One region of the Granulosicoccus antarcticus IMCC3135 genome, then DNA from elsewhere that is predicted to be linked to it. Evidence: predicted binding sites of a transcription regulator. Region 1 holds the regulator's gene; each other region holds the start of a gene.
The links. The regulator sigma-54, encoded in region 1, starts transcription at its own class of promoters, with help from an activator protein. The targets are predictions, from matches to a motif close to TGGCANGNTNCNTGCTT.

Region 1 (10,614 bases):
GGGACCGCGTGCCGATGCTCGGAGAATGGCGCGCAATTGCGGAATGAACAGCGAGGTGTCGCTGAGGCAAAGACGGATTCCTCGCAGACCCATGGCGGGGTTGTGCGCCTGTGGCCGGGTGCGACTGGCCAGTTGACCGGTCGCCTGTTTGTCAGCACCCAGATCAGCCGTGCGGATGGTCAGCGGGGCACCTTTCAGCGCTCGAACAACCTTGGTGTAAACCTTGAAATGATCCTGCTCACTCGGTACGGTTTCCCGATTCATGTACAGAAACTCGGTTCTGTACAGACCGACGCCGTCAGCATTGACGCGTTTCAGAGCCTTCAGATCTTCTTCTATTTCGATATTGGCGGAGAGCCTGATCTTGACGCCATCCGTAGTAATCGCCTCGGTATCGAGCAATTTTGCCAGCTCGCGCAACCGCAGACGATTGTCTTTCTGCTGACGGCGAAAGTCTGTCAACATCTCCTCGGTAGGCTCGGCCAGTACCATGCCCAGGCGCCCATCCAGAGTTATTACCTCGCCGGTCTTGATATAGCGGCGGATGTTGGGTACGCCAACAATCGCCGGAATGCCAAGACTACGGGCAAGAATGGCGGTATGAGACAGTTGCCCTCCGGTTTCAGTGACAAAGCCGGCAACGCCATGATGCTGCATCGTCACAGTGTCGGCAGGCGTCAGGTCATCAGCGACGATGATCTGGCCTTTCCACTGCTCGGAGCCCAGAACGTGTTCGGTGCCGCCATCCAGGGCACGCAGAACAGAGTCGATGACATGGTTGACATCATCGATACGAGTCGCCAGGTAGCTGTCATCCATTGAGCCAAACACTTTGATGAGCTCTTCGCGTTGTTGCTGCAATGCCGCTTCGGCGTTGATCATTTCCGTCTTGATGATCTCGACGGGGCGCTGCGACAACACCGCGTCGTCCAGCATGAGTATATGTGTCTCCAGAAACGAGCTGACGTCGCTGGGAGCATCCTTGGGAATATTGTCGCGAGCTGTCAGCAACTGTGCGCGTGCCATCTTGACGGCGCGTTTGAATCGTCGCACTTCCGCCGGAATGGTATCTTTCTGCAGGGTGCGGGACGCTACATCAATCTGATTTCGACGCAGCAGATAAGCTTGTCCGATGGCAGTGCCACGGGAGACGCCAATGCCGTTGAACATCAGACTCATGGGCTACTCCTCTTCGTCAAAGCGACGATTGATCAAATCGACGACAGCCGCCAATGCCTCCTGTTCATCGTCGCCGTCGGCGGAGACGGTTACATTAGAGCCAAAACTGGCGGCCAGCATCATGACGCCCATGATGCTTTTGCTATTGACGCGCTGGCCTTCTTTTTCGATGTCTATGCTGGCAGAGAAAGATGATGATAGTTTGACCAGCTTGGCTGCCGCTCGCGCATGCAGGCCCAGTTTGTTGACGATCTCGAGTTCTTGCTGAATCATAATTCCCGGTGCCGTCTGGAGACGTTGTTGCGTTCCTGTGCAAAATGATCGGCCAGTCGATCAACCAGATAGACCGAGCGGTGGCGACCACCGGTACATCCGACCGAAACGGTCAGATAGGCACGGTTTTCTGCTTCAAACAGTGGCAACCAGCGTTGCAGATAGTTGCGAATTTCAGTGAACATATCCTCTACATCTGGTTGTTCCTGAAGAAACTTGATGATGGGTTTCTCACGGCCAGTGAAACGGCGCAAGTCCGGTTCCCAGTGAGGATTGGGCAGGCAACGCACATCAAACATGAAGTCGGTGCTGGCTGGCGTGCCATGTTTGAACCCGAAGGATTGGAAAGTCAGGGCCAGGCCGACTTGGGTCTTGCCCAATATATAGGTGCGGATGAGATTGCGCAGCTCATGCAAATTCAGAGCTGAGGTGTCGATGACGAGCTCAGCATCGTCCTTGACCGGTTCCAGCAGGCGTGCCTCTTCGTCAATCGCGCTGATCAGTGGTAAATCCTGACTGCTCAGTGGGTGCTTGCGGCGAGTTTCAGAAAAACGGGTGACCAGACGAGTGCGATCGGTATCCAGAAACAGGACTTCAACTTCGGCATCTTGCCTGGCACGCAGCTCCTTGAGCAGCTTCAGCAGGTTGTCGGCTGATGCGCGCTCACTGCGCATGTCGACGCCAATAGCCAGTTTGGAGTAAAGCTCAGAGCCACTGGCCAGCAGCTTGTCGATGAATTCGGTCAGTAAAAAGGACGGTAGATTGTCGATACAGAAAAAACCTTCATCCTCCAGAGTATGGAGTGCGACGCTTTTTCCTGAGCCCGACAGGCCTGTGACTATCGTCAGACGCGTCATTGAGGTGTCTCCTTGTCAGAGGTAACGTCGGTACCTGATTTTGGGGGAAGTGGTGCGCTGGGGCGCAGTCTGTATTGCCGGGAGGCCAGGGCGAGTGCCCGCTCCTGCTTGCTGACCAAGTCTCTGGATGCACTATAACCGCCTGCACGCAGAATCTGATCTCGGATCGCAGCTTCGACCAGGACCGCCATGTTACGTCCCGGTGCCACTGGAATAGTGCGTTTGGGGACCTTGACGCCCAGTACCAGACGAGTTCCGGTCGGTTCTCCAATGCGATCTCCGGCGATGGCCGCCAGATCCTTGTTGAAATCCTCGCCACTGACCGGTTGCAGATGCACGATGCATCGCAGGATCTTCCGGGCCCGAGTGTGTGCATCACCGTACATCAGGGCAATGTTGAGGACGCCAAGACCGCGCACTTCCAGAAAATCCTGCAGCAGTGGCGGACATTGGCATTCCAGAGTGCCGGGTGCTATACGGGTGAATTCAGGGGCATCGTCGGCGACCAGTATATGGCCACGGCTGATGAGCTCCAGAGCCAGTTCACTTTTGCCGACGCTGGCATTTCCGGTGATAAGGACCCCGGTGCCATGAACGTCCATCATCACGCCATGAATGATTTCGCGCTCAGCCAGCAGTTGCGTCAGCAAAAACCGCATGCGGCTGTGTAATTGACTGTAATCCGCTGTCGAGCGTATCAAGGCGATGCGTTCGCGCTCAGCCAGCTCAATGATGCTCGGCGGCGCAGGCAGAGAATCGGAAATCACGATCATGTCGCAGGTATTGGGCAAGGAATACTCGAAGCGTGAGGTATCCAGCACCGAGGTTTCGTTGAACAGCCGCACTTCAGCCGCGCCCAGAAGCTGGATTCGGTTGGGACTGTTGAAATTCAGCGGCCCGAGCAGTCGCGGACGTTCTCCGGGGGCCAGGTCGCGTGTCAGCATGCGCGAGCTTGCATCGTGACCGGCCGCCCAGCTCAGATCCAGATCCTTGCCAAGTGCCTGTACCGCTTCACCAACGGTCAGTTGTCGTGATGACATCAGTCTGTTGTAGGTGGCAGAGAGGCCAGGTGTGCGTAGAGGTTATTTGGCTCGACAAACCCGCGCAGAGAGGTGCGTAGTGCCTCATCGCTGAAGCGGCGCGCCAGTTGAGCCAGAATCTTCAAGTGTTCATCGTTGCAGTGTTCAGGGACCAGCAGGCCCAGTACCAGATCGACAGGCTGACCATCAGCGGACTCATAGTCAACGCCCTGGTTGAGGGTCACAAGCGCGGCTATAGGTTCCTGAATATTGCTGAGTCGGCTGTGGGGGAGGGCAACGCCGTGGCCCAGACCGGTACTGCCAAGCCGTTCGCGGCTGATCAGTGCGTCGAGTATCTGCATGTCACTGAGGGTTTCTGGTTCACCCTCGTTTTTGCTGCTTTGTTTGCGTGACAACCTGACCTTGCGGGTGCCAGATTTGCTTTCGTTGGTGTCGTTGTCGGCTAGGGCTTCGGCATCACTCGCGCTCTTTGCTCTGAGTGATTCGCCCAACAGCTCTGCCAGTGTCTGCAAAGTGCGCTTTTTGCTCTGGATCTCGCACTGACAACGTATACGCTCGGGTTCGAGCAGATCGGATAAATCCATGGTGTAAAAGTTTGGCCACACTTTTTGTCTCAGAGATCCTGCAGTTTGCACTGTTACAGGAGCTTTGAGTGATTGCGAAAGCGCTATTGTGCGCTCTCGCAGATCGGATTAAAAGCGTCGGATGGATTATTCAGGGATTGCGGTGTCACCCGTGCGTCGGTGAGTCTTCATTTTTTCCTTGTGCCGAATCAGCTGTCTGTCCAGTTTGTCCGTCAACAGATCAATAGCTGCGTACATATCCGGCTCGGTGGTATCTGCGTACAGCTGGGTGCCAGAAACCTTGATGGTGGCCTCAGCTTTCTGTCGGCTCTTCTCCACGGTAAGAATCACGTGGACCCCGAAGAGGTTGTCAGAGTGGCGCTGGAGGCGTTCCATCTTGTCATTCACATAGTTGCGCATCGAGCTGGTGACATCAACGTGGTGACCGGTTACGGTTAAGTTCATGGGCATCTCCTGGTGTTCAACAAAGGGTTCAACTTTGGAATGCGAGAGTCCGCAAGGACCTCGCGGAATGTCAGGACCGTTGCCGGCCCCATACGAACATATAGACAGATGTCGGCAACCCCAATGCCCCACTTAACCCCGGGTCGACTTGCTTCGGAGTGGTGTTTGAAAGGCTTTTTGGCAAAGGGTGCTGTAGAGTCATAAAATCTTTCAGTTCAAACGTTTACGCTCATTTGATGGCGGAATTGCCATGGATTCACGATACTTGGCAACGGTGCGACGCGCAACCTGTATTCCCTCTGCGACTAACGTACTGGCAATCTTACTGTCAGATAACGGTTTCGTAGCGTCCTCCGCGGCGATGAACTTCTTGATCATGGCGCGTATGGCGGTTGCCGAGCATTCGCCGCCGTTGGCGGTGGAGACGTGACTTGAGAAAAAATACTTGAATTCAAAAATACCGCGTGGTGTATGAATGTATTTGTGGGTGGTAACGCGTGAGATGGTGGACTCGTGCAGGCTCAGTTGTTCGGCAATATCGCGCAAGACCAGCGGTTTCATGGCCTCGTCGCCGTATTCCAGAAAGCTGCGCTGACGCTCGACGATAGCGGTGGCCACACGAATCAGCGTCTCGTTGCGGCTTTGCAGGCTCTTGATGAACCAGCGCGCTTCCTGCAGATGGTTCCGCATGAAGTTGTTATCGTCACTTTTATCAGCACGTTTGACCATACCGGCATAGAGGGCGTTGATACCCAGTTTGGGGGCAATGTCAGGATTTAGTTCAACACGCCAGACGCCTTTGACTTTCTTGACGAAAACATCAGGCACGATATATTGATCGTGATCATTGACCAGCTGCCGGCCGGGGCGAGGGTTGAGGCTGCGAATCAGGGCGATGGCCTCTTGCAGTTGCTCCTCGTTTACCTTGAACAGGCGGCGCAGGCGTGCAAAATCGTGTGCTGCCAATAGCTCCAGATGGTCTTTGACAATGCCCAGAGCATTGGTTCTGATAATGGATTCAGGCAGTTGCATCAGTTGGATGGTCATGCACTCACTGGCATCACGAGCACCGCAACCGGGTGGGTCCAGGTGCTGCACAAGATGCAACACGGTTTCAAACTCATCTGCGATGAACATCAGGTCTTCATCAATGATGTCGCGGTTCAAACCGTCAATCAGGATGTCGACATCGTCTATCAGGTAACCGTTATTATCGATAGCATCGATAATGGTCTCGGCAATTTCCTGATCTCTTTCGGATAGTGGGGCGAAGCGGATCTGTTCGTTGAGGTGGTCCTGAATGCTGGCAATTCCGGCATTGTGGAATTCGGTGAAGTCGCGCGATTCACCGTCGCTGCCAGAGGTGCCTGTGCTGGAGGGGGAGGCTGAGTCATAAACATCATCCCAGACACTATCAACGGGCAGGTCTTCGGGCATGATGGTGTCGTCCTGGCCCTGTGAGCTTTCACCTGCCAGTTCAACCTCTGTGGCTGATTGCTTCTGCTCGGCCGCCGCCGTTTCAGCTTCTCGATTGGCTTCGCGCGTTTCGCGTGATTCGTTGGCCAGGTCGGCCTCGCGGGGCTCAGCGCCTTCGTCATCTTGCATCTCGAGCATGGGATTGCTGTCGAGAGCGGTCTGAATTTCAGTCTGCAGTTCAAGTGTCGACAATTGCAGGAGCTTGATTGCCTGCTGCAGTTGTGGCGTCATGGCCAACGACTGGCCCATCTTGATTTGCAGTGACTGTTTCATCGTGGGTGTCCGGTTGATTGCGGTCTTTGACAGATATAAAACTGCCACCGAGCCTTGGATAGACGCAATAATCCCGCCGCATTCGACCATTGCGTTAAAAACTTTAGTTACAAACTGGAAATAATTATTTTCACAGTAAATTCAATCACAATTACAGCTGGATATCGGCGGTTACATCAGGCAACTGTTGCCTGATTTTTGAGGGCTGCATTGGTTATTACCACCAGCAGGTTCAACAGCGTTATCAGATTTTGAAGTTGTCACCCAGATAGACGGTACGTACTTCTTCATTGGCGAGAACATCCGCCGGACTGCCTTCGGCAATCAGCTTGCCGTGGCTCAGGATATAGGCGCGGTCACAGATACCCAGAGTTTCGCGGACATTATGATCGGTAATAAGTACGCCGATGTTGCGCTCCTTGAGGTGCGTAATAATGCGTTGAATGTCGAGAATCGAGATGGGGTCGACACCGGCAAAGGGTTCGTCCAGCAATATGAATCCGGGATCGGCTGAAAGTGCCCGGGCTATTTCCACGCGACGTCGTTCGCCGCCAGACAGGCTGATTCCCAGGCTGTCCCTGATGTGTGAGATCTGCAGTTCTTCGAGCAGTGCTTCAAGGCGATCCTGCCGATCTTCCCGGTTGAGCTCCTTGCGGGTTTCAAGTATTGCCAGGATGTTCTGACTGACGGTCAGTTGGCGGAAAACCGAAGCTTCCTGTGGCAGATAACCCACACCCTTGCGGGCTCTGGCGTGCATCGGAAATTCGGTGATGTCCTCACCATCCAGAATAATGCTTCCCTGGTCCGGTTTGACCAGTCCCACAACCATGTAGAAGCAGGTGGTCTTGCCGGCACCATTGGGGCCGAGCAGGCCGACAACGTCGCCACTGTTGACCGACAGGGACACCCCTTCAAGGATGCGGCGCTTCTTGTAGGCTTTGAAGAGCTCATTGGCAGCCAGTGTGCGTCGCACCGGCGTCTCTGTCATGTCAGTTGGAAGTGTCACTCGTCAGCGCTCGTGGGTGGCTGAATCTGAATGCTGACGCGGCCCGATTTGGGGCCACCCTCTGCGCTGACCTTCTGTGTTCTGGCGTTAAAGGTGATGCGTTCGCTGACCAGTTCCTGTTTCGGCTGGCTCAAGGTTGCACTGCCTTCGAGTGTCAGTACACCTGCCAGAGCATCGTAGGAAATACGCTCTGCCTGGCCACTCATCAGTTCGCCGGCCTCGTTCTCTTGTTCGAAGCGGATGGGTGAGCCGTTGCCGGTAATCGTGCTCAAGGCATTGTTTTTCAATAAAATGGCAATGTGGTCAGCGGTTATACGCATGCTTCCCTGAGTAATTTCGACATTTCCAGTGAGAGTCTGGGTGCCGGCCACTTCGTCGAATTCAGACTTGTCTGCCTGTACTTCGATTGGCTGGGCAAGATCATTTTCGCGTGCCAGAGCCGGATTGAGTAGCGCTGCGTAGATGCATAGCAGCGTGCTCAGGAGCAGCCTGCTCATGAAAGATGACCTTGATTGCGAGGAAGTCTGTTTTTGGTTTTCATGTTCAGGTTTCACGGGCCAGGTACCTCGTAGCGTCCGGTGACTTCGGAAAGCAGGGAGAGCTTACCTTGATCAATGGCTGATTTCAGGCCCGTCGCCTGCAGACGCCAGGCCGGCGCACTGATTTCGATGACGGCATCGGTGCTGACCTCATTGGACTCGGTGGCTACCGTCAAGGTGCTGGTACGTATGGTGATCGGGTCGTAGTCCGCTGCAGATCGTTTGACAATAACATCGCCGTGCAGGGTGAACAGGTCTGGGGAGGTGTCAAAAGTGCCGCTATCGGATTGAATCTGCCACTGAGCACCTTCACGATTCAGCTCGACTCGCGGCGCCGTTATTTCGGATCGATCATTATCCGGGTAGTGCGCCAGTGTCTCACCCCGAATCGTATATTCGATCTGTCCCTGTTTGTCATATTTGCGCGAGCGAAAGTCGGCCATGTAGTAGTCCGAGCGGGTCTCGCGCATGTTGATGGTTTCTTCGACATTGAAGATTTCGGGCGCTTCCTCGATAAGATCGACAACCACGACGACCAGTATCAATATTGGGATCAGCAGCCAGTAACGTGAAAGCAGAGTGGAGAACATGTGTGATTCAGACGACCCCGGCAGCCAGTAGGGCGTGCATGGTCACGACACCTTCAAGCTTGTTGTCGGTAACCACGGGTAATGATGTGATGCGTAGTTCCTGCATGCGTGTCACCGCATTGAAAGCCATTTCTTCGCGGGTGATGGTGGCCGGATTGTGGGTCATGATGGAGCTGACAGTCAGGTTGCGGATATCGACATCCCGATCAAAAGTGCGACGCAAATCTCCATCGGTAAAAACCCCCGTGAGCTCATCGTTATCATTGGTCAAAGCCACCATTCCCAGCCCCTTTGATGTGATTTCTGCCACAGCATCCCGCAATGAGGCTGTATCAAGACTGCGCGGGCAGGCTGCGCCTTGTGTCATCACGTCGGCTACCTGAATCAACAAGCGACGTCCCAGTCGTCCGCCGGGGTGTGAGCGTGCAAAGTCTTCCTCGGTAAATCCGCGTGCACCGAGTAGTGCGATGGCCAGAGCGTCACCGAAAGCCAGTGAGGCTGTGGTGCTGGCGGTGGGTGTCAGGCCCAAGGGGCAAGCTTCGCGCTCCACGTGCGTATTCAGGACAATATCTGAAGCCTGTGCCAGCGGTGAATCAGGTTCTCCACAGAGACTGATCAGGGGAATACCCATGCGTCTGATACCCGGTGTCAGTATCAATAATTCTGATGAGCCTCCTGAATAGGAGATGGCAATGACAACATCATCACTGCGAAACATGCCCAGATCGCCATGACTGGCTTCTGCTGCATGAACGAAAAATGCCGGACTGCCTGTGCTGGCCAGAGTGGCTGCCAGCTTGGCACCTATATGCCCTGACTTGCCAATGCCGCAGACCACGATTCGTCCTTTGCAGGCGATCAGTAATTCGCAGGCACGCACAAAATTCTGGTCGATTCGTGATTCTAGTTGTGCAATAGCCGCCGCTTCGACACGGATGACGGAGCGGCCGAGGCTGAGTAGGGAATCAGGGTTGGTGGGCATCGGCTAGTCTGAGTTATCGGGGGCGCAATATGACTCTTCTAGTCTACGGCATCCAGTTCATCGGGCTGGCTCTGTTTATCCAGCGCATCCAGTCGGTCCAGCTCATCAAGCTCGTCTGGTTTGGTGGCATTGTCCAGTGCATCGAGTCGATCCAGTTCGTCCAGTTCGTCCGGCTTGGTGGCATTGTCCAGTGCATCGAGTCGATCCAGCTCGTCAAGTTCGTCCAGCTCATCGCTACCGCCCGGAGCATCGAGCCGGTCCAGTTCATCCAGCTCATCGAGTTCGTCCAATTGATCCAGATCGTCGAAATCATCGTTGTCATATGCGCTGCCGATACGTACTTCGCGCGTGCCTTCCCAGGTTGCTGAACGATGTTGCTGGACCCAGAAATCTCGCAGCGTCTGATAAGGGTCAATGGCATTATCGAGAAACTGGCCGGCCGCCAGCAGGCGTGCACGCAGAGCAATAAGTTCCAGTGCTGTCAACCCGATCAGGGCATCTGAGTTATCCGTCAGGTACGGATCGACATTGGTTGTAAACGTTTCGACAACCAGGCCCGTGCTGGAGCGGCCGTTGGCAGGGCCCAGGAATGGCAGCATCAGATAGGGGCCTTCACCAATACCCCAGACGCCCAGGGTCTGGCCGAATGACTCGTTGTGCTTGACCATGCCGGCACGGGTGCTGAAATCGATGAGCCCCAAGATGCCTGCTGTACTATTGTAGAGAAACCGGCCGGTATCGCTGCCTGCCTGTTTGAATTTGCCTTGCAAGAGGCCGTTAACAATGACATTGATATCGTCAAGGTTGCTAAAGAAGTTATTGACCCCCACCTCTACGAAGTCGGGCAATATGAATCGGTAGCCTTTGGCGACTGGCTTGAGAACTGCATTATCGACAGCAGTATTGAACGCATAAATCTTGCGGTTTGCGTTCTCGAACGGGTCGTAAACGGGCCCAGTGGGCGGGTTACTGGCACAACCTGTCAAATACAGTGCGAGTAACGTGACAAGCAGGAATAACTTTCTGGGTATTGGCTTTGCCATTGGACTGTAGTGTTTGACATCAGTGACGGGGATTCCATGATCATTGTAGCTGACACTGGATGAACGGACGAGGTAACGAATGAACGGACAAGGTAACGAGGTCAGCTGGCGAGAGACTGCCCATTTGTTGCTATTCGTACATGGTTATGTCCGACAGGGTATGACAGGCAAGCTGGTACACTCCCCCCGATTCGATTGCACTTGAGTACCTCAATCAACATGTCTGACGATGGACCGACGCTTGTCCAGATTCGTGACTTGCACTTCTCCCGAGGTAGCAAGCATATCTTCCGTGGTTTGAACCTGGATGTGCCGCGCGGCAAGGTAA
Region 2 (10,614 bases), 500 kb from region 1:
AGGTTCAGCTGCATGTCCTCTCCCGCAAGCTCATCTGACATGTTCCTTCGAGGTGAGGATGATGGCCGGTAAGGTGCTGTATCAACGCCACCACGACCATTTACGGGGTAGTCAGTTGCCGCATCGTTGTAGTCAGGCGTTGAGTTTCGGCCACGTAACCACAGCCATGAAAGTATCAGAAGAATCGGCAAGGCTATTGCTGCCCACATGAGCATGCGTGTCATGTCATTCATGCCTTCAATACCGTTTTGCAGGCGAGCCAGCAGCAACTCCTTGCTCAGAGGTGGTTGCTTCTCTTCATCGAGTGAGAGTTCCGGCTGGGCGGCGCTGTCCTCATTGGCGCTGCTCGGGATGCCAGTGTCGACCGGCGTCGCGGTGAGTGTAGGTTCAATTGTCTCAACGGCGTCAAGTTCAGTCGGAGCCTCAGGGGCGGTCCCTGCAATGGTCGGATCGGCAGTTGCCAATGGGTTTGCAATCCCGGTTTCACTCTCACTGGAAGCAGCCTGAGTCAGGGTGTCGGCGGTGTCTGTGTTATCGGTCAGTAGCGAATCATTGATCTGGGTGCCGGTACCTGCAGGAAGTTCGGCAGGGGATGTGGTATCCGCTTGTGCTGGTGGTGCTTCACTGGGTATGGCGCTGGCCTGTGGTGTCAGGGTCGCACCATTCACAGCATCGAGCAGGCAATTACGGTAGCCGACAGCACCTTCATTCTGTGCTGAGCATCGCAGTTGTAGAGCGTTTTTGTCGACTATCGACAGTGCTGAGAGATCGGGTCGAGGGAGTGCGAGCAGCCGGTTGACGGATTCAGTCAGACATTGCCTGTAGGCTTTTGCGCCCTGGTTGGTCTGGACGTCATAGCAGCCGAGTTGAACCGCATAGGTTTCATCCTCTGTGATTTGCTCCAGAGCGGGTTCTGGCACGCCGACCAGGCTGGCGAGTTGTTCTTCATCACAGGCCTGGTAGGCATCAGAATTCACAGCACCTTTGTTCTGGCAGACCTGTTGAATGGCATATTCCTCATCAAAGCTGGGCCTGGTGTACGGTACTGCTGCCGCAGGCTTCGTTGACTGATTGTCAATCTGCTCATTGATACACTCACGATAGGCCATAGCTCCCGATTGGAACTGCAATGGCAGGCAGATGCGCTCAACTTCAGCCCGAGCAGTGTCAGACAGTGTTTCCAGAATAGTTGCTGAGGAGCTTGGGGGGGCGTCGACTATTTCCACATTTGTGGGTTGAGTCTCGGTCTGGGCACTTGCGGGAAGCACTGTCAACGACATCGCTGAGGCCAGATAGCCCAGAGCAAACAGCAGTATTCTGCCATTGCGATTATTTCTAGAGTAATTCACGCGATTTCGAGGATATAAGGGAACATGCGTTGTGCTTGGTTGGGCCAGTTTGTCCATATCGGGAGTTTAGCGTCAATGACCTTGTACGGATACCACACCTGCATTGCGAGTCGTCGAGACTTGAAGGGGGTGAGGCTCACCAATGAGTTTGAGCGTGTACCATGCGACGCGCGAAGGCACAGTATAAAAGCATGAGTACGCATAACATGAGTACGCATAACATGAGTACACATAACATGATCAAGCGGGAGTACTACACAGCACCATGATGATCCAACTGTTGTTTCAGGGGCAGGTGATGACGTTCGCCCTGTTGCTTATCACTATTGTCATTTCGCTGTCCTGTCACGAGTTCGGGCATGCCTGGTCCGCTAAATTGTATGGCGACAATACGGCGCAGAAGCAGGGGCGATTGACCTTGAATCCCATTGCTCATATCGATCCGATGGGATTGCTGATGATCATCATTGTCGGTTTCGGCTGGGCCAGGCCGGTGCCGACGAATCCGAATAATTTCACTTCTTTCTGGGCCAGCCTGGTGATCGCTGCTGCAGGTCCTCTTGCGAATCTGATACTTGCCTTTCTGGCGATCAACATTTATGCGCTGGCAGCGATGAACGGTTACACGTTTGTACAGTCTGAATCAGCAAGCACTTTCTTCTATCTGTTTACCTACATCAATCTGTTATTGATGTTGTTCAATCTGATTCCGATAGGTCCACTCGATGGGCACTACATACTGCCGTACTTCCTGCCACGTGCTATCTCCAAGGCGTATCGGGATCTGAATCAGCGTTACGGCGCCTTCGCGGTACTAGGCCTGTTGTTGCTCAGCTATGCTGGTCTGCCCATTTTTGATGCATTGCGTGCCGCAGCCCAGTGGTTGATGAGCGCACTGGTCATCGTTTGAGTGTGTGGTGCAATCGAGCACCACGTCACGAAACCTGTCCCTTCCTCTTTTCTGACGACTTTTTACTGAACTGATCGACATGCTGATTCTGCTATCACCTGCCAAGACGCTGGACATGGAGACGCCTTCGCGCGTTGCCGAGCCAACGATGCCTGCTTTCATGGAAGATTCCAAAAAGCTTGTTGATACCTTGCAGAGTTATTCCAAAGACAAGCTGAGCGAACTGATGCATATCAGTGATGCTTTGGCGAGCTTGAATGCTGAACGCTTCTCAAGCTGGCAGCCACAATTTGATACGAACAATGCGCGGCCGTGCATTCAGGCCTTTCGGGGTGATGTGTATACAGGGTTTGATGCGGACACTCTGGATGGGGGCGATCTGGATTTCGCCCAGCAGCATTTGCGTATTCTCTCAGGACTGTATGGGGTTATGCGGCCGCTGGATCTGATGCAGGCCTACCGCCTGGAGATGGGGACTTCACTGCAAACCGCTCAGGGCAAGAGTCTGTATGAGTTCTGGGGCGAACGACTGACAGAACATCTCAATGCAGAGCTGGACAGTGATCAGAATGCCTGTGTGGTCAATCTGGCATCGAATGAATACTTCAAATCGATCAAGCCGAACAAACTGAGTGCACCATTGATTTCACCGGTATTCAAGGATGAGAAAAATGGCAACTACAAGATCATCAGTTTCTTTGCCAAAAAGGCACGAGGAGCGATGGCGCGCAATCTGGTGAAGACCCGTGCAAAGGGTCTTGATCAAGTGCTGAATTTTACAGATCTGGGTTATCGCTTCGACGAGCAATCATCGTCAGAAGGGCAGCCGGTATTCTTGCGCTCGGAGGAGGCGGCGCGACCGTATCTGGCCTAGTCGAAAACGGATCTCGGCTGCTAGTATCAGGCAGCCCAATAGCGCAATCATTGTCATAAGAAAAGTATCGGCAAAAGCCTTGCCAATCTTGACTGACGTTATCGTTATATGGCTCCTGTTCGCCATCTTGAAGCCTGCCCTGAGGTTGACGGTAGCGCTGAGTCCGCCACTTGTCCTTCAACGCTCTTCATAACGCAAAAAGGGCGTCAACCTTATGCTGACGCCCTTCTTGAAATAACAGACGAGGATCGAAAAACTCAATCCTCGCCATAGCCGTGCTTATTGAAACCTGGCTTTAGCCGCGTGTTCCGAACTCAGGGTAGGCTTCTATGCCGCATTCTGAGATATCAACACCTTCGTACTCTTCTTCCTCGCTGACGCGGATTCCGAATACCATCTTGATGATGCCCCAAACGATCAGGCTGGTGATGAATGTCCAGGCGAAGATCGAGGCCATACCCAGCGCCTGAACTCCGAACGATGCATCCGTATTGCTTAAAGGTACGACCATCAGGCCGAAGATACCCACTACGCCGTGAACAGAGATTGCGCCGACAGGATCGTCAATCTTCAAACGATCAAGCGAGATGATGGAGAACACCACCAGTACACCGGCAACCGCTCCAATGGCAGTGGCCAGTAGTGGTGATGGTGCGAGTGGCTCAGCCGTGATAGCAACCAGTCCGGCCAAAGCGCCATTGAGTGCCATGGTCAGATCCGCCTTGCCCCAGATCATGCGGACAACAAGCAGTGCGGCAACAACACCACCCGCAGCTGACATGTTGGTGTTGACAAAGATGGCCGCTACAGCATTGGCATCACCGAAGTTGGAGATCTTGAGCTGCGAGCCGCCGTTGAAGCCAAACCAGCCCATCCACAAGATGAAAGTGCCCAGAGTTGCCATGGGCATGTTTGCACCAGGAATTGGTACCACTGCGCCGTTAGCACCATATTTGCCTTTTCTGGCGCCCAGCAGCAGAACGCCTGCCAGAGCCGCGGTCGCACCGCACAAATGGACCACACCGGAACCAGCAAAATCCTGGAAGCCAGCTGCGTTGAGCCAGCCGCCGCCCCATTTCCAGAAGCCCTGGATAGGGTAGATAAACGCAGTAAAGACAGCAGCAAACAGCAGGAAGGACCAGAGTTTCATGCGTTCGGCGACTGCACCAGAAACGATAGACATGCCGGCTGCTACAAACACAACCTGGAAGAAGAAGTCAGACCGGGCAGAGTAGTAAGGAGCATCCTCACCGCCAGCCTGAAAGACGTCAGCCGCATTCTCGGCACCGAGCAGGAAGCTCAGTACTGGCATGTAGCCGCCTTCGTAATCGGCACCGGGGTACATGACGTTGTAGCCGACGAACATGAACATGATGCAGGCCAGTGCGTACAGCACGATGTTTTTGGTCAGGATTTCAGTGGTGTTCTTGGCACGGACAAGGCCGGCTTCGAGCATGGCAAATCCTGCTGCCATCCACATGACCAGGGCACCTGCCATAAGGAAGTAAAAGGTATCGAGCGCGTAGCTCAGTTCAGCTAGTTGTTCCATTGGATAGTTTTCTCTCTACTATTTTTATGTGATCTGTTGGTGCCTTAAAGCGCGACAGGTCCGGTTTCGTTAGTTCGAATACGGATGGCGCTTTCCAGGTTCATGACGAATATTTTGCCGTCGCCGATTTTTCCCGAACCTGCCGCACCCGTGATGGCTTCGATCACAGCGTCCAGTTGAGCATCGTCGATGCCGATTTCGATTTTGGTCTTGGGAATGAAGTCCACCACGTACTCAGCGCCCCGGTACAACTCGGTATGGCCTTTCTGCCGACCGAAGCCTTTGACTTCGGTGACGGTCATGCCTTGTATGCCGATGACAGATAGAGCTTCTCGAACCTCCTCTAGCTTGAAAGGTTTGATAATTGCCGTTACTAATTTCATGGGGCTTTCCACCGCTATTGGTCAAAGATGAGTTAGGAGTTACATCATGCGTGCCATCTATTAAATGTCTTTTTAATCAACAGGATAGAGATTGTAGATGCACCTCTCCATTGAATGGGTGCAACATCTTGGTGCGCTGCTTTCTCAAAAGCGCACTAAATGGGTGCGAAAATGTTGAGTCCGTTTCGATGCATCCAGATACGTTTGAATGTCGTAAGCTGTGCTTCTGGCTACCGATGTCTGTTTTGCCTGGACATCGCACACTTAACTGAATAGAGCGAGACCTGAATCATGATAGATGCGCGTGTTTTTGACGATATTTCCAAATCTCTGGGCAAGCTTCTGCCTCCAGGAGTGTCCGATCTGAAGGAAGACTTCGAGCGCAATGCCAAGTCAGCGGTACAGAGCGCTCTGGGCAATCTGGATTTGGTGACTCGCGAGGAGTTTGATGTTCAAACCGCGGTTCTACGCAAGACGCGCCAGCAGTTAAAGGACCTGGAGGCTCGCATCAGCGAACTCGAACCTGCTGCTGTTGACGTTGACAAATCGAGCACAACTGACTGATGCACTGGCAAGCGTCGATCAAGACGCAGTGAGAGTCTATGGACTCAACAAACCTTTCAGGCAGTGCATGAACAGGGTTATCTCTTCAGCCGTGTTGTACACATTGGGCGATACTCGCAGCATTTGCGTATCGTTATTGAATCCTGGCGAAAATGGCTCGCAATGCTGCCTGTCAGGTAGTTTTGCGATCATGTCGGCTTCCAGCAATCCCTTTTGAACGCGTTGCGTGTAGCTCACCGGAAACTCTATCGCCAGGGTGCCGCTCGGAATGGGGTGTACGGTGATGTTCTCAAGTTGCATATGGCAAGCCTGCTGATGCGCATGAGCAGTCAAGCGGGTGATGTCTTGTTGTCGTTGCGGTATACCGGTATCCAAGGCTTCACGCAGTGCGCTGCCAAGCCCCAGTTGCAACGTGATACTGGCATCAACGGGCTGCAATTGATTGATGCGAAAGCTCGAGGGTAATGACGGTGCTGTCCAGAACAAAGCGGTCGCCTTGGGGCCGCGTAACCATTTACGGCAGGTCGACACAAGGGCGTCGCACCCTAGCTGTGTGACATCGACAGGGATTTGTCCGAGAGCCTGAGCGGCATCGACGATAAACAGACACCCTGTTGGTCTGGGCAGGCGCCCGATAGCCTCGATGGGGTATCTCAGGCCGTGCACACTAGTGACCATGGGGGCATACAGGGCCGCCACGTCTTCATCCAGACAGGCCTGCCACTCATCCAGGTTCGGGGCTTCAAGATCCAGCTCGGGCAGAACCTCGACGGTACAGTCAGTTTGTGCGGCAAGGCTCTGCAACAGTCGAATGTTATCGCCCCATTCGTGTGGAGCCACCAGGATGCGTTTGCCCTTGGTAGACGCAAGCGTTGCCAGCGGTAGCCAGGCGGATGTTGTAGTGGAGGTGAACCCGATGTCGTCAGGCTCGGCACCAATCAGCGTGGCTGCCAGGAGTCGTACGTTTTCAACTTCTTCCTGAGCCGACTTGGCAGCGTGGGTTGTACCGCTGGCCAGTTCCAGTTGCAGATGAGAGACCATACGCTCCACGGTTGCCTTTGATGGCAGGCCATGGCTGGCAGAGTTCAGGTAAATGCTCATTCAGGATAAGGCTTTTGCGCACTAAGTGTGACTAGCATTCTAGACCAGATACAAATTTCAGGCATTCAAGAAAAGAAGGGTATCAACCTGGTGGTGAATATTTTTTAGCTCGTGCGGACGATAGACAAAATGAAGGCTGACACTCAATTCGATTTGCAAGCGAAGATCGATCCATGATTTGAGCGTCAGCCGCTGAATAAAAAAAACAACAGCAGTGGCTTGATCGTGTGATCTATTTCAGATGGGGCAAGATCTTGTCTAGAGTTGCCGGGTAGTTTCGAACGCGTACTCCACTTGCATTATAGATCGCATTGACGATTGCGGCGGCTGCACCACAGATGCCCAGCTCACCAATGCCCTTGGACTGAATGGGGCTGGCATGATCATCTCGCTCATCAAGCAAAACGACATCCAGCTGCGGTACATCAAGATTGACTGGTACATGGTATTCGCCCAAATCGCGATTGACGATGTGACCGTCACGGGGATCATGCATCAGCTCCTCAGTCAGTGCCATGCCAATGCCGAATATCATGCCGCCATAACACTGGGAGTGCGCTGTTTTTTCATTTAATATGCGTCCGGCGCTATAGACACCCAGCATGCGCCGTACGCGAGTCTCTCCGGTAATTGAGTTGACGGCTACTTCGGCAAAATGAGCGCCGAAAGTGGCTTGGCGAACATCCTTGCTGGTATCACCGGGTTCGATATGCCCGACAGCTTGCAAGCTTTCTCCGTCAAGGAGTTCAACCAGATCGTATCGCTTGTTGCGTGCAATAGCGTGACCGTCTTTGAGTGTCAACTCATCGTTTTGACAGTTCAGCTTCTTGCAGATTTGCGAACGGATGTCTTCACAGGCAACGTATACCGCTGAGCCGCAGGAGGATGCGCCCCAGGACCCACCTGAGCCGGCAGAGGCGGGCAGGTCTGTATCACCCAAATGTGTTGCTATCCGACTCATCGGAATACCAAGCATCTCACCGGCTATCTGCGCCAGGATGGTGTAACTGCCTGTGCCGATATCCGTCATATCGGTCTCTACGGTTATAGACCCATCTGCGGCAAGGGTGACTTTCGCCTCAGATTCCATCAGCATGTTGACTCTGGCTGCGGATGCCATGCCCATGCCGATCAACCACTCGCCTTCGCGCACCTGGCCGGGTTTGGATTGTCGCTGATTCCAGTTGAATCGTTCAGCACCTAGTTTGAGTGCTTCACGAAATTTCATAGATGAAAAAGGTATGTCCTGCTCTGGATCGTTGTCCGGAATATTAATCAGGCGTAGTTCAACCGGATCAATGCCCGCGGCCTCTGCCAGTTCATCCATGGCATTTTCCAACGCTGTAACACCCACCGCCTCACCAGGTGCGCGTACGGAGCCTGCACAGGTTTTGTTGAGCCGTGCTATCTGCAAGCCGATGCGTCGGTTTTTCCCGCCATAGATAAAGTGGGTGGCCTGACCAACCGGTTCTGCAAACGTCTCATCGGGCAAGTTGGATACCAGGCTGACATGACTCAAGCTCGTCAGCACGCCTGATTTGTCAGCAGCCAGTTGAAAATGCTGACGGGTCTCTGATCGGCGCATGACTACCTCAAAAACCTGCTGCCTTGATAGCGTCACACTTACCGGTCGCTGGAGTTGTTTTGCAGCTATGGCCGCTGCGACAGCTTCGGGAGCAATACCCAGTTTAGAGCCAAATCCACCGCCCACATACTTGGATACGATGCGCACCCGCTCGGCATCAATACCGAGTGAGTCTGCTAGCTCATTGCGGTTGTACTTCAACATCTGATAGCTACCATAAAGGGTCAGGTTCTCGTCCTGCCACTGCGCAATGGCACAGTGCGGTTCCATGGCGGCACTATTGTGACCCGGTGTTCTATAAATCTGATCGACCGAGAACACGGCATGCTGCATGGCCTGATCAACATCACCTTGTTCAAACTGCTTATCGTCCGGTTTCTCAAGCTGTGCGTCTGTCGCCTCTGGATCTATAGCGACTGAATCAGCGGCCTCATACTCAAAGCTCAGCGATTGTGCAGCATGGCGCGCACATTCAAATGTTTCGGCAACAACCAAGGCGATGGGTTGTCCCAGGTAGACAACGTCCTTGACGCCTTGAACCGGTGCTTCGTTAGCGGTGCCTTGAGCGGGATTGCGTAGTAATCGTTCATCATTGATGACTGCAAGCACACCCTCCATCGATAGTACAGATTGTTTATCAATGGATTGCACCGTACCCTTGGCGAAAGGCGCACGAACCAGAACCCCATAGGCCTGGTTGTCAATTGGCCATTCATGCGAATAGGTTGCGCTGCCGCTGACTTTCAGTGGGCCATCGGCTCGATCCAGTGGTTTGCCGATCAGCCCCTGAGCCATATCATCAAGCCGTCGACGGGTATCTGGCTGATCCATCGTCATTTTGGCGCTCATTCGATATCTCCAGCACGTGCAGCATCATTGAGCACAGCGATCAGCGTGCGTTTTGTCAACGGTATCTTGAAATCATTGTCACCGTGGCCGCTGGCATCGCGCAGCAGGCAGTCAGCAGCTTGCTCAAATAATGCCTCTGATGGAGCCTCGTCAAGCAACATCTCTTCAACCTCAAGATTGCGCCAGGGTTTTGGGGCAATACCGCCAAAGCTCAAACCCACGTGGGAGAACCTGCCATTGCGTATCTGTGTGACGGCAGCAACCGATACCAGGGCAAAAGCGTAGGAGGCCCGGTCACGCACCTTGCGATAGGCCTGATAGCTTTTTTCTACGGGTGCAGGTAAATGTACGGCAGTGATCAGTTCTCCGGGCTCAAGTTGGTTCTCGCACTGTGGCGTTGTTTCAGGCAAGCAGTAGAAGTCTTGCAGTGGCACATGGCGAAGATCACCATCGGGTTGTTCGATCTCAACAGTTGCACGCAGTACCTGCATGGCCACCGCCATATCACTGGGGTGAGTGGCGATGCAGTGTTCACTGGCACCCACAATCGCGTGAAGTCGGTTGCGTCCTTGCAGGGCGCTGCAGCCGCTGCCAGGATTGCGTTTGTTGCATGAAGAAGCTGTGTCGTAAAAATAGTAGCAACGAGTTCGCTGTAACAGATTGCCGCCTGTGGTCGCCTTGTTGCGTAACTGAGGTGATGCACCCGATAACAGGGCGCGTGACAGTACGGCGTAGTGTTGTCGTATCTGGGCATCGGCTGCGAGTACGCTGTTGGCAACCAGCGCTCCTATTCGCAAGCCACCCTCATCGTTTCTTTCAATGGTGTGTAAGTCCAGGCGGTTGATGTCAACCAGCACATGCGGCGTCAGCACTTCAAGTTTCATCAGATCAAGCAGATTAGTTCCACCGGCAATGAACATGGAATGCTGTCCGCTTGCCAGTGAGGTCGCCTGCTCAACGGTCGTGGCGCGTTCGTAATCAAAGCTTCTCATGATTTGTCAGCACCCACTTCGGCAATGGCGTTGACAATATTCGGGTAGGCAGAGCATCGACACAGATTGCCACTCATTCTTTCTGAAATTTCTTCCGAGCAAAGTTCAGGTGTATCGGTCAAGGACGCAGAGACATAACTGGGCCATCCATCCTTTATCTCATCCAGCATGGCTGTTGCTGAACAGATCTGGCCTGGGGTGCAATAACCGCACTGAAAGCCATCGTGTTTGACAAAAGCTTGTTGCATCGCAGAGAGGCTGTCAGAGCTACCCAAGCCTTCTATGGTCGTGATCTCGTCACCATCGTGCATCACCGCCAGTGTCAGGCAACTATTGACACGCTTGCCATTGAGCAAAATAGTACAAGCACCACACTGTCCGTGATCACAGCCTTTCTTGGTGCCATTCAGGTGCAGATGTTGGCGCAGTGCATCCAGTAAGGTTGTACGCACATCAAC
Region 3 (10,614 bases), 2.2 Mb from region 1:
ACAAGAACACAAGGTAGAGGTGACGTTCGCATCGGCCCAGTCGATCACCTTGAGCAACGGATTCCAGAATATCTCCTCGCTCAGATCGGCATTGGTGACATTGGCCCCACTGATGATCAAAGCATCCAGCCCGAGTTCCTGTATTTTCGCAAAGGGCTCGTAATAACGGCTGATATGTTGTTTGGCAGCCTCACCCCGTGGAATCTCGTCCAGGGTGAATGGATGTATACAGAACTGTGAAATCGGGTTACTGGAACCGACAAGCCGGAAGAACTGCCGCTCGGTTGCCTCCAGTGCGGCATCGGGCATCATGTTCAGTAGACCGATGTGCAACGCACGGATGTTCTGTTCTCGCGCTCTTTCCGGAGACAGTATGCGATAGCCTTCTTCACGTAATCGTTCGAAGCTGGGCAGATCGTTATGGGCGACGAGTGGCATGGCTTTAAACCGTCAGTGCGTCGCCAATAAGCGACAGGAATTCTTCAGCATTCTGCACTTCAAAGGCATCGCGTGCAGAGATCACGTAACCGTGCTCCTTTGCAATGGCCTCATAACGTGGCACACGTGTCTGGAACAACCGTGGAAACACCCAGCGAACAAAATCGGAGGGATCTATCTGGGTGGCGTACTCCAAACCGTGTTCCGTATAGAACTCGGACAACTGCTCATCCAGAAACTCCTCACGATAATACAGAGGCTTCGGATTTCTGGCGGCTCGCTCGATCAGAAAGGTCTCATCCTCCGGGCTCGTCTGGATGTAGATCATGAGCGTATTGTCGGCAACAGACTGGATTACCTGCTTGTCATCGATTTCGCAAAAACTGCCGCTCGCATCATTGAGAAAATGATCATAGCCATAGATGACCTTCGCCTTCTCGGCAAAAGACTGTACATCTTCCATGGCCGCAATTTCGGCTTTGAGATGCAAGGCCTGACGTCGCTTGAAATCCGACAGAGCCAGGCCACCCAGGTCGGGATTGCCCAGCATGCCCAGAAAGGTGGACAGAGGCTTGAGATTGTCTACCGTGATGTTATTGCTGATGTAGATGGAGTCAGATCGCAGCAAGTCCCGCAGAAACGGCACCTGCATCGCCTGCTTCTTGATGTTGTCCAGAATCGGCTCATCCAGATAGCGCGTACCGATACGGTAGTCCACCGAATAATGAAACCAGTCATCACTGCGCAGCATATTGGCCAGGCGTGTCTTGCCCACACCTGACATGCCAAGCAAGGTCACTCTTTTTTGTTGCCAGTCCAGAAACTGCTGACGATCCATACGCATAACGAAAAACCTTCAGCTAAGTGTGTTGCATTGATTGGGATCGCCGGTATTCAAACCGACATACAGCCATTCCTGCCTTTGCTTGGAAGAACCATGCGTGAAGGCATCGGGCCGCACTTTGGCACCAGCAGCACTCATCAGGGCATCATCGCCAATCTTTGCTGCCGCATTCATGCCCTCTTCCAGGTCACCCGGCTCCAGTAACTGACTATTGTTCTTGTGTGCGTGATGTGCCCAGACGCCAGCATAGCAGTCTGCCTGCAGCTCAGTCAGTACGGACAGCTTGTTGGATTCGATCTTGCTCACGCTACGCTGACGCTTTTGTACCGCCATGGAAACACCCAACAGGTTCTGCACGTGATGACCGACTTCGTGAGCGAGAACATAGGCCTGAGCAAAGTCGCCACCGGCACCCATTTTCTGCAATTCACGAAAGAAATTCAGATCGATGTACACCTGGTAGTCACCAGGACAATAGAAAGGCCCGGCAGCAGAGGATGTGTAACCACAGGCAGAATTGACGCCGCCGTCGAAAATTACCAGTTTGGGCGGCTGATAAGTCTTACCGAACTGCTTGAAAAGCGGGGTCCAGACATCCTCGTTATAGGCCAGCATGGTCTTGACGAATTCCGTGGCCTCATCGTTGGCAGGAGACTGTCCGCTTGATTGTGGTGCCGTCTGAGACAAGCCGGTCGTCGAGCCACCCGTGCCGACCAGTCCAGACAGATCAACACCGAAATACATGCCGATCAGCAGCACAATGATGCCGGCACCACCACCGATCTTCATACCGCCACCACCGGGCATGCGACGTTTGCCTGACCCCGATCCACGACGATCTTCTACGTTGGTACTACGTCTACCTTGTCTCCAGCGCATGGCCAGCCTCCTGAATCTTGAGTACACCCCCTGAACAATGGGCGCAATGTAAAAATCTACGTGTTAGATTGTTGCACGTTTCTCGCCTCAGAAATTGATCCCGAATCGTCATGCAACGTCAACTGGCCCCCTCGCTCATAGACAGTCATGTGCACACTGACGACGATCGCCTGCAACCCGATCAGGCCACTATCATGCAGTCTGCACGCGCTGCCAATATCATCGCGCAGATAGTACCGGGGATCTCGCAACCGCTGTGGCCGCGGGTCAAGGCGTTATGTGACGCACATAGCGATCTTTACCCCTGCTATGGCCTGCACCCCTGCTTTCCAGAAGAACACAAGCCACTACACATCGACGAGTTGAAGCGCTGGCTTGAGCGGGAACATCCGGTGGCGGTCGGAGAATGTGGCCTCGACTATCAGATTGTCGATGCAGACAAGGTGCAACAGCAGCAATTGTTCGAAGCACAACTGAGCCTGGCACGCGAGTTTGATCTACCTGTCGTGATCCATGCAAGAAAAGCGGTTGAGCAGGTCATCAATATGATTCGTGCCTCAGGCCATTTCTGCGGCATGATCCACAGCTATAACGGCTCGGCACAACAGGCTGGCAAACTGATCGATCTGGGTTACAAGCTGAGCTTCGGTGGCGCTGTCACCTATGATCGGGCAAGTCGCCTGCGCAAACTGGTGGCTCAACTACCACTGGATTGTCTTTTATTGGAAACAGACGCCCCGGACCAGACCGATGCCAGACACCAGGGGCTGCTCAATCAGCCAGCTTTTCTGGTGGATATCTGGCAGGCCATCAGTGCGCTGCGGCAGGAGGATCCGGAGACCCTGGCTGCAGCAACGACTGACAACGCCATTGCCCTGTTCCGACTGCCTCTGACGGCGGGTAATCGCCAGAAACCAGGCCAGAAATAGTCTGGCCCACTGCCGGTCACGGTTCAACAGGCCCCTGGAGGCTTGCTCTAGTAAGGGAAACGATCCACAACCGTAATTTCTGCCATCCGGCCTTCGATCCACTTTTCAGTCTCAGCCAGAATCTGTGAAGCTTTCTTGCCCTCACTGGAGATTACCGGGCCGATGCTGACGGTAATGGTGCCGGGCCACTTGATGAAGCCCATGCGCGGCCAGAACTCACCGGCATTGAGAGCCACCGGCAACACATCGGCAGGCACGTTTCTCGCAATCATGGCACCACCGACCCGGTATTCGGGCTCTGCACCCACGGGGCGACGAGTACCTTCCGGGAAGACAATGATCCAGCGGCGTCGAGCCAGACGATCCTTTGCCTGAGTACACATCTGATGAATCGCCGAACGCCCACTGGCACGATCAATCATGATGAATTTCAGAACATACAGGGCCCAGCCAAAGATGGGAATCCACAACAGAGAGCGTTTGGCAACGTACACGCCCGGGTAGAACAAGGTAGGCAGAAAATAGGCTTCCCAAGTGGATTGATGCTTGGCCATGACAACGCAGGGTTTATCCGGAATATTCTCCAGACCATCCAGCTCCCAGGAGACGCCGCAAATAACGCGCAGTCCCCATACATTGCTTCTGTTCCACAGGATCGCCAGGGCATTGCCCATGCGAAAAGAGAACAGACCAAAAATCAGTACCGGACCTCCGAGCACCAGCGTCACAACAATCTGCCAGATCCAGAACACAACACTTCGCACCATCAACCAGAATCGATACACGCTATTCCTCCTCTTTAGGCGCCAACAAGGCATCCACGTAGCTAGCCAGATCATCGTAGGCTGGAATGTGCTCCAGACCTTTATTGTTATCCAGTGTTTTCTGCCCCTTGCCGGTTCGCACCATGATCGGGGTGGCCGCCGTTGCCATGGCTGCCTGCATATCACGCAATGAATCCCCGACAACGACCACGGTGCTCAGATCGATATCCAGGCGCTCACTGATGGTGTACAGCATGCCGGGGGCAGGCTTGCGACAATCACACTGTTCTGAATCATTATGCGGACAAAAGGCGATGACATCGATCTTGCCCCCCGCCTTGTTAACCTTCTCATGCATGCGTTGATGAATGGCGTGCAAGGTCTCCAGCGTCAGCAGACCACGACTGATACCGCTTTGATTGGTGGCCACGGCAACATGCCAGCCTCCCTGATGAAGGCGGGCAATCGCTTCCAGACTGCCGGGCAAGGGCACCCACTCGTCTGGATGCGCGACGGGCTTTTCCAGGTACTCATTGATAACCCCGTCGCGATCCAGCACGATGAGCTTCATCACGACTGGCCTGATGAAGCTGTTGCGGTTTCTACCTCAGCAGGCTGCAGCAGACTCAACTCAGCTGTACTGCAGCACAACTCGTTGACCTGCCTGAGCAGAGCCAGACGATTATCACGAAGCTCGACGTTTTCATCCATCACCATGACGCCATCGAAAAAAGCATCAACCGTTTCGCGCAGACTGGCAGTTTCGCGCATCGAAGCTTGATAATCACGACCTTGCATATGCTGGGTAATGACAGGCTTGACTCGGTCAACTTCTGCATACAAGGCAGCTTCAGCCGGCTCATGCAGCAAGGCCTTGTTAACCTCATCCGGCACCGCTGTTTCCACTTTCTTGAGTATGTTGCCAATACGCTTGCTGGCGGCTGCCAACGAGGCCGCGGCATCACTTGAGCGAAACTGCTGCATGGCTTCCAGGCGAGCCACGATATCCAGTGGACGCGTCAGACCTTTTGCAAGCACGGCATCAATGGCATCAGCCGCATACCCCTTATCCACCAGATAGCCGCGCATGCGTTCGATAACGTAAGCCAGCATGGCCTCGCGATCAGGTGCTTGCAGTCGCTCCCCATAGTTATCCAACGCTTGTTGCAGTATTTCATTCAGGTCCAGATCGAGTTTCTGTTCCACCAGAATACGTACGATACCCAACGAGGCACGTCTCAGACCGAAGGGGTCCTTGGCGCCGGTTGGCTTCATGCCCAGTCCGAAAATACCGGCCAGCGTATCGGTCTTGTCGGCCAGAGACACGAGCTGCGATACCACGCCTTCAGGCAACGGTCCACCTGCCTTATTGGGGAAGTAGTGCTGCTCCATCGCTTCGCATACGGACGCGGGATGACCATCACGCGTAGCGTAATAGCGTCCACAGATACCCTGCATTTTAGGTAATTCCTTGACAATCTCTGTGTTCAGATCGCACTTGCACAAGGTGACCGCAAGCTTGACATCGGCAGCCTCCATCAGGAGTTCACTGGCCAGCCAACCGCCCAGTTTTTCCATACGCAGAACTTTGTCTGCCACGCTACCCAGCTTCTCCTGAAACATCAGTCGTGACAATTGCGGCTGGTGCGCCGCAAGCGGTTGCTTTTTGTCTTGCGACCAGAAAAACATGGTGTCGGCAAAGCGCGGCCGGATAACCCGTTCGTTACCATCCACAACAGTTTCCGGATCATTGGACTCCAGGTTGGCAATGGTAATGAAGGCAGGCATGAGCGCACCCTGATCATCCAGCAGAGCAAAGTAGCGCTGGTTTTCCTGCATGGTCTGAATCAGCGCTTCCTTGGGAATCTCCAGAAAGTTGGCCTCAAAACGTCCAGCCAGTGCTACCGGCCATTCCACCAGTGCATTGACCTCATCCACCAGCTCATCATCCATCACTGGTGTGCCACCGATGGTGGCAGCCACACTTTTTACCTGTTCTACGATGCGTGCACGCCGCTTCACCGAATCGGCCATGACATAGGCCGTTTCAAGCGCCGATTCATAGTTTGACGGTGATGCCAGCGTGATGGCATCGGGCGCATGGAAGCGATGACCCAGAGTCTGATTACCAGCCTTGAGTCCAAGCACCTCCAGTGGCAGCACAGATTCGCCATGCATTGCCAGCAACCAGACAACGGGTCGCAAAAATTCCTGTGGACTCGCTCCCCAACGCATGCGACGCGGCATGGGCATGGTCTTGATGGCCTCGGGCAGGGTCTCGAGCAAGACTTCAGTCAGTGATTTTCCGGGCTGAGTCTGTCTGGCAACAACCCATTCGCCCTTGGGCGTTTCGATCGTAGCCAACTGCTCAAGAGTCACTCCGGCTGAGCGCATGAAACCTTCCAGCGCCTTGGTCGGCTTGTCATCTTTGAAGGCCGCAGCCTTGGCAGGTCCACGTCGCTCCACTTCTGTGTCCGGCTGGCGTTCACCAACCTGGGTAAACCGTGCAGCGATCCGTCTGGGGGTTGCGAAAATTTCAGGCTCCCCGGCACACAGATCACTAGCTTGCAGCGCTGCCTTCAGCACCGCTCCCAGATGTTGCGCCATGGGTTCGACTGATGCGGCTGGTAGCTCTTCACAACCCAGTTCGATGATCAGGTCAGACATTGTCCGCATCCTCTTGTGCTGCACTTGCATCAGCCGATTTCAATAACGGAAAGTCCAGCGCTTCGCGCTTGTTGAGCCATGCTTCGGCCACCTGCCTGGAAAGAGTTCGCACCCGCAGGATGTAACGCTGTCGTTCGGTAACGGAAATGGCGTGTCGCGCATCCAGCAGATTGAACGAATGTGAGGCACGCAGCACCTGCTCGTAGGCTGGCAATGGCAACTCGAGTTCACACAGACGGGCACAGTCCTTTTCGCATTGATCAAACTGCAAAAAAAGTGCATCAACATCAGCGTGTTCGAAGTTGTAAGCCGATTGCTCCACCTCATTCTGATGAAAAACATCGCCATAGCTGACAGGACCGTCGAGCGTGTGCCCCCAGACAAGATCGTAAACACTCTCAACTCCCTGGATATACATGGCAAGACGCTCGATTCCATAAGCCAACTCTCCCAGAACCGGCTTGCAGGCAATACCACCGCACTGCTGGAAATAGGTGTACTGAGTGACCTCCATACCGTTCAACCAGACTTCCCAGCCCAAGCCCCAGGCGCCCAGTGTTGGCGACTCCCAGTTGTCCTCGACGAAACGGATATCGTGTTCCAGCACATCAAAGCCCAAAGCCTTGAGCGAACCCAGGTAGAGGTCCTGCATGCCCTCAGGAGAGGGTTTCATGACCACCTGAAACTGGTAGTAGTGCTGCAAGCGATTCGGGTTGTCTCCATAGCGACCGTCTGTCGGCCGTCTTGACGATTGCGTATGACAGGCATACCAGGGCTCAGGCCCGATGGCGCGCAGAAATGTTGATGGATGAAACGTCCCCGCACCCATTTCCATGTCGTAGGACTGCTGCACCAGGCAACCCTGGGCGGCCCAGTAGTTTTGCAGTACGGCAATCATGCCCTGAAATGTCTTTACATCCGGCTGCACGGCAGCTTCACTCATGATCTGTTCAGCTCTTGTCGTAAAAAGTGTGCCAGTGTACTTAATCCAGCGAGGCGCGACGATACGGTAGAATGCCGTGTCGGAAAAAGGCTTTGCACGACAGAACGAATTGGTTACGCACTATGCCCCATAATAACGCCCCATTACGGTGCATAATTGTAAGGCTTGCACCATATAGATGCGTAACAGGTACCAAGAAAATATTTATCTTGTTGAAATTGTTAAGATTTATCTTACCTTCGCTGTTGGTACGTACCCTGCACTCTTAGTGCGGGAGCACGCGCCACGTACGCGTGGCCAAACACAATAATTTTTTCTAAAAGGAAAACTACACATGTCTGCGAGTGACGTCAGCAAACTCATCACGGATAACGACGTAAAGTTCGTCGATTTTCGCTTCACCGATCCACGCGGTAAAGAGCATCACACGACTATTCCTGTTGCCATGTTCGAAGAAGATCTCTTCGAAGACGGCCAACCGTTTGATGGCTCTTCAATTGCTGGCTGGAAAGGCATCAATGCCTCAGACATGCTGCTGATGCCCGATGCATCCACTGCCATGATGGATCCCTTCATGGAAGACGCAACACTGATTATCCGTTGCGATATCGTTGAGCCTGACACCATGGAAGGCTACGAGCGCGATCCACGCTCTGTTGCTCAACGCGCAGAAGCCTACCTGAACTCCACCGGTATAGCCGATACAGCTTACTTCGGTCCTGAGCCAGAATTTTTCGTATTCGATGACGTTCGCTGGTCAACGGACATGAAAGGCATGAGCTACGCCATCGATTCCGATGAAGCAGCCTGGAACACCAACAAGAAAATGGAAGGCGGCAACACGGGCCATCGTCCAAGCGTCAAAGGCGGCTACTTTCCGGTTCCTCCTGTCGATTCACTGCATGACCTGCGTTCTACCATGTGTCAGGTTATGGAGCAGATGGGTGTTACTCCTGAAGTACACCACCACGAAGTGGGTACAGCTGGACAGTGTGAGATCGGTACTAAATTCGACACACTCGTCAAGCGTGCTGACCAGACTCAGGTCCTGAAATACGTTGTTCTGAATGTTGCTCATCAATACGGCAAGACAGCTACTTTCATGCCTAAGCCTATCGTTGGCGACAACGGCAGCGGCATGCACGTGCATCAGTCTCTGTTCAAGGATGGCAAGAACCTGTTCTCTGGTGAACTCTATGGTGGCCTGTCTGAAACTGCTCTGTTCTACATCGGCGGTATCATCAAGCACTCTCGTGCGATCAACGCTTTCGCCAACGCCTCTACCAACAGCTACAAGCGTCTGGTACCTGGTTTTGAAGCTCCAGTCATGCTGGCATACTCTGCTCGTAACCGCTCTGCTTCCATCCGTATCCCGTTTGTAAACAACCCTAAGGGTCGTCGTGTTGAAGTTCGTTACCCTGATCCAACTGGTAACCCGTACCTGGTCTTCGCAGCTCTGATGATGGCTGGCCTCGACGGCATCCAGAACAAGATCCACCCTGGCGACGCTGCAGACAAAGATCTGTATGACCTGCCTCCAGAAGAAGCAGCTGCCATTCCACAGGTTTGTTCTTCACTGGACGAAGCTCTGGACGCTCTGGACGCCGATCGTGGCTTCCTGACTGCCGGTGGTGTATTCACTGACGACCAGATCGATGCTTACATCAAGCTGAAGATGGAAGAAGTGACTCGCATCCGTATGTCTACGCATCCGGTTGAGTTTGATATGTACTATTCGTGCTGATAAGTTATTGTTTTTATTAAGTATTGTGAATCGTGCTGTTTCGTAAGTCATTGATTCAATCTAATAGCGACTAATAATCTAATAACTTTTCTAATAACTGACGGGGAAATTGAAAACTGGTTCTCGTACTTGCGATTCGCTGGGCGAGAACCAGTTGGTATCGAGGCTTCATGACCCTCAAACGCTTTAGGACCCTCTGACGGAGTGATTGGGGGAGTGGGAAGGGCAGGACCGTAGTTAAGACTCTTTCAGTGGCTCAAACGTGCGCAGGACCAATCACCTTAGAGTTATTGATCGGCAATCACAGCGACTAACACCAGCAATTCCATACATAGCCTGACGGGATAACTTCGGAAATGAATGATGAACTTCGAGAAGCAAGAAAACTTCAACATTACATTAATACATGAAGACTTTACATTGAGCAGTTCGCACTAAATTCCCCATTGAGATCCGATGGCAATTGCACTTAAGCTGACCTTTCTTCCATGTCAACGAATCGACGTTCAATAAAGTACAAGAAACCAAAAAATCCTGACAGTATAAGGCACACGATGCTGAGCCCGATTCTAGATTTATCATCGAGTGAACCAATGTTCAGAGTATTGCCAGAGGAGTCGGCAAGTCGGACTGCAACGCAAGAAGCTGGGTTAATGAGAGCTACAGCCCCCAAAGCCATGAAACTCCCAGAACGGCGATAAGCAAAATACAAAGCCTCTGGAGGTACGAAGGTTACGTATAGGAACAGTAATCCGAAAGCAATTAGCAACGCGGTCTGAATTGCAAGATAGTACTTTGCAGGGAATGAGGAAAATGTGCTCGCAAAGGCTTCTGCTCCAAACCATGGAACAAGCAACCATGATACGACCACCAGTAGTACCAAGCCCGTAATCAGATAAAAACAATTTGATCCTTTCATCGCACAGCCGTAAGCTCAGGTCGACAAAGATTTATTGCCTACAATGAATTGCTTACTCTGACTGTAGAAGAGAGAGAAACCTATTGTCGAAAAGAGACCGACCAGTGCGAACATATAGCTTTCCTGAATCAAGCTCAGCGCAAATACAATGATTCCGCCGAACCGGAAAACTGACGACAGGTCTCTGAAGATACGCAGTAACGCAACCATCTTTTGTCGCTCCCGCACAATAAACTCACTACGCTCAAGAGACTTCTTTTTTGACTTAGAGTTATCTTTCTGACGCGGACGAGTTTTTTCCTCTATGAAACTACTTTCTTCAATCCTGAGCGAGAAATTTTCACCCACAGTTTCATAGCCATAGAAGTTACTTCTACTACTTCTGTAGTCGAATTCATCGGCGTTAATTTCAGCATTCATTCAGACTCACCATTATTAGACTCCCCGGGTAACAACACTGAAATTTTAGCTTCCGTTTCAATCAAGG

Region 2: IMCC3135_RS31260 (P-II family nitrogen regulator) is a predicted target of sigma-54. The motif match lies at 5,105-5,121, and genes of this name have one in related genera.
Region 3: glnA (glutamate--ammonia ligase) is a predicted target of sigma-54. The motif match lies at 7,711-7,727, and genes of this name have one in related genera.

Annotation. Positions count from the first base shown of each region.
Region 1 is NZ_CP018632.1:6,699,629-6,710,242, reverse strand. It holds gene ptsP (phosphoenolpyruvate--protein phosphotransferase) at 1-1,179, opposite strand, end outside; gene IMCC3135_RS29050 (HPr family phosphocarrier protein) at 1,183-1,452, opposite strand; gene rapZ (RNase adapter RapZ) at 1,449-2,309, opposite strand; gene hprK (HPr(Ser) kinase/phosphatase) at 2,306-3,349, opposite strand; gene IMCC3135_RS29035 (PTS sugar transporter subunit IIA) at 3,349-3,933, opposite strand; gene hpf (ribosome hibernation-promoting factor, HPF/YfiA family) at 4,060-4,377, opposite strand; gene IMCC3135_RS29025 (RNA polymerase factor sigma-54) at 4,588-6,126, opposite strand; gene lptB (LPS export ABC transporter ATP-binding protein) at 6,371-7,114, opposite strand; gene lptA (lipopolysaccharide transport periplasmic protein LptA) at 7,129-7,629, opposite strand; gene lptC (LPS export ABC transporter periplasmic protein LptC) at 7,683-8,261, opposite strand; gene IMCC3135_RS29005 (KpsF/GutQ family sugar-phosphate isomerase) at 8,269-9,243, opposite strand; gene IMCC3135_RS29000 (MlaA family lipoprotein) at 9,282-10,286, opposite strand; gene IMCC3135_RS28995 (ATP-binding cassette domain-containing protein) at 10,506-10,614, shown strand, end outside.
Region 2 is NZ_CP018632.1:7,195,307-7,205,920, reverse strand. It holds gene IMCC3135_RS31280 (hypothetical protein) at 1-1,349, opposite strand, end outside; gene IMCC3135_RS31275 (site-2 protease family protein) at 1,615-2,259, shown strand; gene yaaA (peroxide stress protein YaaA) at 2,339-3,133, shown strand; gene IMCC3135_RS31265 (ammonium transporter) at 3,429-4,682, opposite strand; gene IMCC3135_RS31260 (P-II family nitrogen regulator) at 4,727-5,065, opposite strand; gene IMCC3135_RS31255 (accessory factor UbiK family protein) at 5,357-5,629, shown strand; gene IMCC3135_RS31250 (aminotransferase class V-fold PLP-dependent enzyme) at 5,666-6,730, opposite strand; gene IMCC3135_RS31245 (xanthine dehydrogenase family protein molybdopterin-binding subunit) at 6,963-9,164, opposite strand; gene IMCC3135_RS31240 (FAD binding domain-containing protein) at 9,161-10,156, opposite strand; gene IMCC3135_RS31235 (2Fe-2S iron-sulfur cluster-binding protein) at 10,153-10,614, opposite strand, start outside.
Region 3 is NZ_CP018632.1:1,138,000-1,148,613, reverse strand. It holds gene metA (homoserine O-succinyltransferase MetA) at 1-438, opposite strand, end outside; gene IMCC3135_RS04850 (ATPase) at 443-1,282, opposite strand; gene ypfJ (KPN_02809 family neutral zinc metallopeptidase) at 1,295-2,161, opposite strand; gene IMCC3135_RS04840 (TatD family hydrolase) at 2,272-3,090, shown strand; gene IMCC3135_RS04835 (lysophospholipid acyltransferase family protein) at 3,138-3,875, opposite strand; gene gmhB (D-glycero-beta-D-manno-heptose 1,7-bisphosphate 7-phosphatase) at 3,877-4,425, opposite strand; gene glyS (glycine--tRNA ligase subunit beta) at 4,425-6,521, opposite strand; gene glyQ (glycine--tRNA ligase subunit alpha) at 6,514-7,464, opposite strand; gene glnA (glutamate--ammonia ligase) at 7,799-9,208, shown strand; gene IMCC3135_RS04810 (hypothetical protein) at 9,678-10,127, opposite strand; gene IMCC3135_RS04805 (hypothetical protein) at 10,143-10,547, opposite strand; gene IMCC3135_RS04800 (hypothetical protein) at 10,544-10,614, opposite strand, start outside.